One region of the Apolloniradiicaulis salifontis genome, then DNA from elsewhere that is predicted to be linked to it. Evidence: predicted binding sites of a transcription regulator. Region 1 holds the regulator's gene; the other holds the start of a gene.
What was found. Region 1 encodes LexA, which represses DNA repair genes until DNA is damaged. Its sites were predicted from a motif close to ATGTTCCNCTTGTGTTCC; they were not measured.
Positions count from the first base shown of each region.

Region 2: a site for LexA is predicted at 2,054-2,071, ahead of ACWCOP_RS13115 (YifB family Mg chelatase-like AAA ATPase). Genes of this name have one in related genera too.

Region 1 covers NZ_CM132387.1:1,798,351-1,802,556, reverse strand. Annotated here, with positions in the region: gene ACWCOP_RS08725 (ComEC/Rec2 family competence protein) at 1-1,666, shown strand, start outside; gene lexA (transcriptional repressor LexA) at 1,836-2,519, opposite strand; gene trpC (indole-3-glycerol phosphate synthase TrpC) at 2,608-3,399, opposite strand; gene trpD (anthranilate phosphoribosyltransferase) at 3,399-4,206, opposite strand, start outside.
Region 2 covers NZ_CM132387.1:2,757,840-2,762,045, reverse strand. Annotated here, with positions in the region: gene ACWCOP_RS13130 (penicillin-binding protein activator) at 1-557, opposite strand, end outside; gene ACWCOP_RS13125 (YraN family protein) at 665-1,078, shown strand; gene ACWCOP_RS13120 (BON domain-containing protein) at 1,209-2,018, shown strand; gene ACWCOP_RS13115 (YifB family Mg chelatase-like AAA ATPase) at 2,139-3,701, shown strand; gene ACWCOP_RS13110 (M28 family metallopeptidase) at 3,698-4,206, opposite strand, start outside.

The sequences.
Region 1 (4,206 bases):
GCTTGAGGGCGCCGGTGAACCGCCCCACCGTATCCGGATTCGCGCTCGCCTGGCCGCATTCACGCCGGGCGACGCGGTGCGCCTGCGCGCGGTGCTGACCCGCCCCACCGGCCCGTCCGCGCCCGGCGGATACGATCCGGCGCGCGCGGCCTGGTATGACGGCGTCGCGCTCACCGGCTTCGCCATCGCCGATCTTGAGCCGGCGGCGCTGGATCAGGCGCGCCTGCAGCGCGGCTTTGCGAAGATGCGCTGGAATTTGGCCGAGCGGATCCGGGCCAAAGCCGGAGAGCGCACCGGCGGGGTGGCCGCGGCCCTGCTCACCGGCGACCGTTCAGGCGTCAGCGAGGCCGACGCCGAAGCGCTTCGGATATCCGGGCTTGGCCATATCCTTGCGATTTCCGGGCTGCACATGGCGCTGTTCGCCGGCGGGGTGTACGTGGCGCTGCGCTATCTGTTCGCGTCCATCGAGCCCTATGCCCGCGCCCGCGATCCGCGCAAGCCGGCGGCGATCCTCGCGCTTCTGGCGGCGCTCGGCTATCTCATCCTCTCCGGGGGCGCGGTCTCCACCCAGCGCGCCTTCGTCATGGCGGCGGTGGTTCTCACCGGCGTGCTTCTGGACCGGCGGGCCTTCTCGCTTCGCTCGCTGGCCATCGCGGCGCTTGTGGTGATCGTGATCGCGCCGGAAAGCGTCACCGAGGCGGGGTTCCAGATGAGTTTCTCGGCCGTGGCCGCGCTCATCGCGGTGTACGAGATCTGGACGCGGGTGAAGCCGGAGCGGCTTGGCCGCGCCAAAGTTCTGGAGCGCATGAGCGATTCCCTCGCCGGGCTCGCCACCACCAGCGTGGTGGCCGGCGCCGCGACCGGCGCGTTCGCCGCGTTTCATTTCCAGCGAATGGCCGCCTACGGCCTTGTGGCCAATCTGGCGGCCATGCCGGTTTTCACCTTCTGGGTGATGCCCGCCGGCGTCGTCGCCCTGGCGCTGGCGCCGGTGGGTCTCGACGGGCCGGCGCTGGCGGTCATGGACGCGGGCTTGCGCATTGTTCTTGCCATCGCCCACTGGACGGCGGAGCTGGACGGCGCCGCCATGGCGACGCAGGCCGCGCCTGGCCTTGTCATCGCGCTTTATTCGGCCGGGTTCGCCCTGGCGACGCTGGGCCTGGGGCTGGTGCGCCTTACCGGCGTCATCGCCGCGCTCGCAGCCCTTGGGCTCTGGCTCACCCAGACCCCGCCCTCCATGATGATCAGCGACGGCGGGGTGGTGGTGGCCCGCTTTGACGACAGCGGCGCGTGGCAGGCCAGCAGCCTCAGGGCCTCGCGTTTTGACACCCGCGTCTTTCTTCAGCGCGCCGGGGCCGGGGGCTCGCGCGCCGAACGCGCGCCGCTGCGCTGCGACCCGCTTGGCTGCGTGGGCGAGACAGTGGACGGCCTGCGCCTGGCGGTGACGTCAAACCCGGAAAGCCTGCCGGAGGATTGTGCGCGCGCCGACCTGATCGTGTTCGACGGGCGGGCGCCGGCCTGGCGCAAGCGGCGGTGCGCGGCGGTGCTGCTGGACGATCCCGCGCGTGAGGCGCTGGGCGGGGCGGAATTCTGGATCAAGGACGGCCGGGTGATCCGCCTGCGCGGGGCGCAAGACCGCCGCCGCGACCGGATCTGGAGCACGCCCTAGCGCGGCAAAACATACTCAGAGCCGCCAGAAACATAACGCCCCGCCGGCGTGAAGCGGGCGAGGCGTTTCAGGGATCGGTCTCAAAAAGAGGCGCCTCACGATGAGGCGACGTGCATGCTGCGGGGCCGATGCAGGGTGTCGCCGGCGCCGATAGAGCTGCGGGAGCGGCCTAGTGGTACTGACGGATCAGACCCACGAGCCGGCCTTGAACCTTCACCTCGCCGGGGCCGAAAATGCGCGTCTCATAGGCGGGGTTGGCCGCCTCGAGCGCGATGGACCCGCCCTTTTTGCGAAGGGTCTTCAACGTGGCTTCCTCGTCGCGCACCAGGGCGACGACGATCTGGCCGTTATCAGCCGTGTCGGTGCGTTTGATCACCACCACGTCGCCGTCAAGAATCCCGGCGTCGATCATGGAGTCGCCGTGGACTTCCAGGGCGAAGTGCTCGCCGCCGGAGATCATGGCGTGGGGCACCATGAGGCGGTCGGTTTCATGCTGGATCGCAGAGATCGGCACGCCCGCCGCGATGCGGCCCAGCACCGGCACTTCAACACCGGCTTCAGACGACGCGGAGCCGCGCCGTTCCCCGAAGGCCGGCTCGATGACGTTGTCCGCGCTGACGCCGGAGCGCGGCGCAGAGTTTTCGGGGAGTTTGAGCACTTCCAGCGCCCGCGCCCGGTGGGCGAGGCGGCGGATGAAGCCGCGCTCCTCCAGCGCGCTCACCAGACGGTGAACGCCGGACTTGGACGCCAGCTGGAGCGCGTCCTTCATCTCGTCGAAAGAGGGCGAAACGCCGTCCTCTGACAGACGCTTGTGGATGAAGAGCAAAAGCTCGTGCTGTTTTTTGGTCAGCATGACGACCCTCAGGAACAAAACCGGAAAACGTTGCCGATGTTCTATGCCTGTTCCAGGTTAAGGTCAAGTAAAGGCCCGCGCTGCGGCGTCAAAACCCCATGAGCCCCCGTGTCGCCGCCGTCACATCGTCCTGCCTCATAAGGCTTTCGCCCACCAGAAGCGCGCGTGCGCCGGCGGCCTGCAGCCGCGTGGCGTCGGCGCGCTGGAAAATGCCGGACTCGGCGACCAGAAACCGGTCAGGACCGGCCATGGGACGCAGCGATTCGAAGGTTGAGAGCGAGGTTTCGAACGTGCGCAGATTGCGGTTGTTCACCCCGATCAGGGGCGAGGGCAGGGAGAGCGCGCGGGTCATCTCGGCGGCGTCATGGATCTCGACCAGAGCGTCCATGCCCCATTTGAACGCCTCCTCGATGAGGCTGGCGGCGACCGCGTCATCCACGGCGGCGAGAATCACCAGAATGCAGTCGGCGCCCAGCGCGCGCGATTCGGCGACCTGCCAGGGCTCGTAGAGGAAATCCTTGCGCAGGACGGGAAGGGCGACGGCTTCGCGCGCCGCCACCAGAAATTCATCCGCGCCCTGAAAGCTCGGCGTGTCGGTGAGCACCGAAAGGCATGCCGCGCCGCCGTCTTCATAGGCTTTCGCCAGCGCGGGCGGATCGAAGTCTGCGCGAATCAGGCCCTTGGACGGGCTTGCCTTCTTGACCTCGGCGATGAGGGCGAGGCCGTCTGAAGCCGAATGGGCTTTCAGAGCGTCCAGAAATCCGCGCGGCGCCGGCGCGGCGGCGGCGGCGTCTGCCACCGCCTCATAGGGGCGGGCCGCCTTGCGCTGCGCTATGTCGGCGCGCTTATAGGCTTCGATCTTGGCGAGCACGTCGGCCATCAGGCCTCTCCGGATTTGTCGGCGTGGCTGGCGGCCACCAGGGCGTGAAGCGCGGCCGCGGCGTGGCCGTCATCAATGGCGGTGGCGGCCCGGCGCGCGCCGTCGGTGAAGTCTTCTGCAAGACCGGCGAGTTTCAGCGCCGCGCCGGCGTTGAACAGCACGATGTCGCGATAGGGCCCGGTGACGCCCGCCAGAAGGCCGCGAATCGCCGCCGCGTTCTCCTCCGGCTCGCCGCCCTGAAGATCCTCCAGCGCGGCGGTTTCCAGACCCGCATCGCCAGGATTTAGCTCATAGGTCTCGATGGAGCCGTCGGGTTTAAGCTCCGCCACATGGGTGGCGCCGGTGGTGGTGATTTCATCAAGCCCGTCAGAGCCGTGCACGATCATAGCGGCTTCCGCGCCCAGCTCACGCAGCGCCTCGGCCATGGGCGTCAGCCAGCGCCGGTCGAACACGCCCAGAAGCTGACGCCGGGCGCCGGCGGGATTGGAGAGCGGACCCAGCAGATTGAAGATCGTGCGCACGCCCAGTGTCCGCCGCGCCGGGCCCACATGGCGCACCGCGCCGTGATGGGCCTGGGCGAACAGGAAGGCGACGCGCGCCTCGGCCAGCGCCTGCTCGATCTGGGCGGGGCTGGCGAACAGGTTGACGCCGAGGCTTTCCAGCACTTCAGCCGAGCCTGATTTCGAACTCGCCGCCTTGTTGCCGTGCTTGGCCACCACCGCGCCGGCGCCGGCGGCCACCAGGGCCGCGGCGGTGGAGATATTCCAGGTGCCGCGCGCGTCGCCGCCGGTGCCGCACGTGTCGATG
Region 2 (4,206 bases), 960 kb from region 1:
CCGTCGCCGGCGATGGTGGCGTCGGTGGTGAAGGTGATGACCGGGACGCCGGCGCTGCGCGCTTCTTCGCCGGCGGCCGCCGCCGCGGCGCTGAAGAGCGGGCCGATGATCAGATCGGCGCCGTCGGAGATCGCCGACCGGGCCGCTTCGCGCGCGCCTTCGCCGGTGCCGCCGGTGTCCTTTGGCAGCAGCACGAGGGCGTCGCCGGCGCGTTCAAACAGCGCCAGCTCGGCGGCGCGCAGGATGCGCGAGGCTTCACGCCGCGCCGCCTCTGAACTCGCTGAAAACGGCAGCAGCAGGCCGACGCGGGTGAGGGGCATGCCGCGAAGATGGGCCGGGGTGTAGGCGCGGTCGGCCAGATCCACCGGCACGGTGATCGGCTCGGGCGGGGCGCCGACCACGGGGCGTTCGGGAATCGTCTGCACCGGGGTGGCGGGTCCGGGCGCGCTTTCGCAGGCCGCCAGCGCAAGCACGGCGAGCCCCAAAACGCCGGCCGAGAGCCGGGACGCGAGGCGCCTTGGCGCAAGCGCGTGCTTGAGCGATGCTGCAACGGTCATGTTGGTCCCCTCGACAGTCCGGATGCGCCGCGCCCCAGCGCTGCGCGAAGTTACCCGCGCCGGCGCGCGCGGGCAACCGTTCGGGGCCGCGCCATGAGGCCTGTTTTATGAGCCGCCCGCCCTCAGCTGCGAACCGCGCCCGCAAGCGCCGCCGTGCGGAATGGCGTGGACGCGCTGCAGAGCGCCTGTGCGCGCTGCGCCTGACCTTGAGCGGCTGGCGGGTGATCGACCGCCGCGCCCGCACGGCGGCGGGTGAAATTGACCTGGTGGCCGTGCGCGCCGATGTCTTGTGCTTCATCGAGGTGAAGGCGCGCGCCGACGCTGAAACCGCGCTGGCCGCCGTGTCGCCGCGCCAGCGAGAGCGCATGCTGCGCGCCGGGTCGCTGTGGCGGGCGCGCCATCGCCGCTTCGCCCATCTTCAGCCGCGTTTCGACCTGATGGTGGTGACGCCCTGGCGTTGGCCCAGACGGATCGAGAGTGCGTTCGAAGCCGAAACGCGCGGCGCCCTCGACCTGATCTAGGCGGGCGTCGTCAGGGCCGAAGTCTGAACGCCGCATTTACCTTTTTTCAGCCTCGCGGGGCGATGCTGGGCGCGATCTCCCGTTCAGGTCTCGCCTCGCCCCCGACCGCCATCTTCTGGAGCGCCCCGCCATGGTTCGCACGCCCCTCTTCGCCGTCCCTCTCGCCTCGGTCTTGCTGACCGCTTGCGCCGCGCTGGAGCCCGGCCGGTCGATGGGCCGCCAGCTGGACGATTTCAACGCCTCGCTCGGCGTGAAGTCGGCGATGCTGCGTTCTGAAGGCTACGCCCTTGATCAGGTGGACGTGGAGATCACCGAGGGCGTGATGCTGCTGTCGGGCTCCGCGCCGCGCGACGCCGACCGCATTTTCGCCGAATGCCTCGCCTGGTCGGCGCCGGGCGTGCGCTCGGTGGTCAACGAAATCGAGGTGGGCGCCTGGCGCGGAACCCGCGAGCTGGCGCAGGATTCGGTGATCACTCAGCAGGTGCGCGCCCGCCTGGTGCAGGACCCCGATGTGCGCGCGCTCAACTTCAACATCGAAACGCGCCAGAGCGTCGTCTATCTGCTGGGCTATGCACGCGACCGCGCCGAGGCCGACCACGCCGCCCAGCACGCCGCGCGCGTCCCGGGCGTGGAGCGCGTGGTGGATCTGGTGCGGGTCACCGGCGAAACCCCCGAACTGCCCGCTCGCGGCGCCTTGCAGGCCGAGGCCTGCGACGCGGTGGGCGGCGCGCCCCTGCAGCCTGGCGCTCCCGTCCTGGACCAGCCGATCCCGGCGCCGTCTTCATCGCCCCAGCTTCTCGGCGAGCCGGATGCGTCCGCCGCCCGGAGCGATCCCGCCCCGGCGGCCAGTCCGGCGCAGCGGGTCTTCGAGCCGCGACTCGACCGTACCCAGCCGTCCGAGCCGGCGCGGCGACCCTCTTCTGACGCGATGCCCTTCTAGAAAGGTCGCCTGTGGGTTGACCGCGGGCCTTTCGCATGTTTCCTTAATGTTCCACTCCCTGTGGATAACTCCGGGGGCGTGGAAGATTTTGTTGAGCATGAATATTGAACGGAGACAGGGATGGGCAATCGCACTGCGTCCGCTGCGTTTGAAGGCGCCGAGGCCCGTCCTGTGGATGTTCAGGTTCAGCTGACCGGCGGCAATGTGGCCTTCACAGTTGTGGGTCTGGCCGACAAGGCGGTGGCCGAAAGCCGCGAACGCGTGCGTGCGGCTTTTGCGGCGATCGGGCTTTCGCTTCCCAGCAAGCGACTCATCGTCAATCTCGCCCCGGCTGATCGGCCCAAGGAGGGCACCCATTACGATCTGCCCATCGCGCTGGGCCTTCTGGCGGCGCTTGAGGTGCTGCCCTCGCGTGAGATCGCCGATTATCTCGTCATGGGCGAGCTGGGCCTGGACGGCTCCATCGCACCGACGCCGGGGGCGCTTCCCGCGGCCATGCTGGCCGCCAGCCAGGGCAAGAGCTTCATCTGCCCTGAAGCCAGCGGGCCCGAAGCCGCCTGGGCCGGCGGCGATCTGGCGATCCTGGCCCCGGGCTCGCTGATACAGCTGATCAATCATTTCAAGGGGTCCCAGTCTTTGTCCCGGCCCGCGCCCGGCGATCTCATCGACGGCGGGCCGGTGAAGGATCTAAAGGACGTGCGCGGGCAGGAGACCGCCAAGCGCGCCCTGGAAGTGGCGGCGGCGGGCGGTCACAACATGCTCATGGTCGGGCCGCCGGGGTCTGGAAAGTCCATGCTGGCCGAGCGCGCGCCCGGCCTGTTGCCTCCGCTGGACGCCAAGGAATTGCTGGAATTGTCCATGATCCAGTCGGTGGCCGGGCTGGTGGAGCGCGGCCGGCTGTCGCGCACGCGCCCGTTTCGCGCGCCGCACCATTCCGCCTCCATGGCGGCCATGGTGGGCGGGGGAAGCCGCATCAAGCCGGGCGAGGCGTCCCTGGCCCATCACGGCGTGTTGTTTCTCGACGAGCTGCCGGAGTTTCATCCCCAGGTGCTCGACAGCCTGCGCCAGCCGCTGGAGACCGGCGACATCGCCGTGGCGCGCGCCAATCAGCGCATTACGTTTCCGGCGCGCTTCCAGCTCATCGCCGCGATGAATCCCTGCCGCTGCGGCTGGGCGGGTGAGAACGGCGAGGCCTGCGCGCGCGGACCCAAATGCGCGCAAGGCTATCAGGCGCGCGTCTCCGGCCCGATGATGGACCGGATCGATCTGCAGATCGACGTGCCTCCGGTGACGCCGGCCGATCTCGCCTTGCCGCCGGCGCCGGAAGGCACCGCGGAAGCCGCTGCCCGCGTGGCCGCGGCGCGCGAGGTTCAGGCGGCCCGCGGCGGGCTCAACGCCCGCCTCGGCGGGGATCGTCTTGACACCATCACCGCCCCGGACGCGCCCGGCGCCGCGCTCCTGTCCAAGGCCGCCGAAGCCATGGGGCTCACCGCAAGGGCCTATCACCGCATTCTGCGCGTGGCGCGCACCATCGCCGATCTGGACGGCGCGGACGGCGTGCGCCGCATCCATATCGCCGAGGCGTTGAGCGCACGGCGGGCGCGCACCACTGGTCAGGCGGTGTCTCGCCCCGGTGCTTTTACGGGCTCTTCGGCGCGACCCCGCCTGGACGGCGCGCTTTAATCGCCGAAATCGCCAGCCGGGCCGGGGAAGACCACCGGGGTCGCCGCGCCGTCAGGGGCCACTGCGGAGACGCCGAAGAAGTAATTGTCGATGACGAGGTTCTCCAGCACGTAGGTGTCGGTGAGCCCCACCCACCGGCTATGTGTCCATTGCGGCGCGTCCGTCAGGCGCCAGTGGACCCGGTACCCGGCGAGATTCGACGCAGCTTCACCTTCGGGCAGAGTCCAGCTGAGGCTGGTGTCCGCGCTCACCGCGCCTTCAATGGAGACGTCCGCCGGGATCGGCGGCGCGCCGGCCAGAAGGGCGAGCGTCGCGGCGTTCAGGCTGGTGGCCTTGGCGGCGTAATCAAAGTCCACATAGTCGACCGTGTCGCCGAAATGGCGCCCGTCCTCCATGCGGATATCCTGATGCTGGCGATCATAATGCTCGTGCGTCTCCATCAGGCGCACGCCGGGCATGCCCGCATCGTTGAACGGGCGGTGGTGGCCGCCGCGCCCGAACCGGT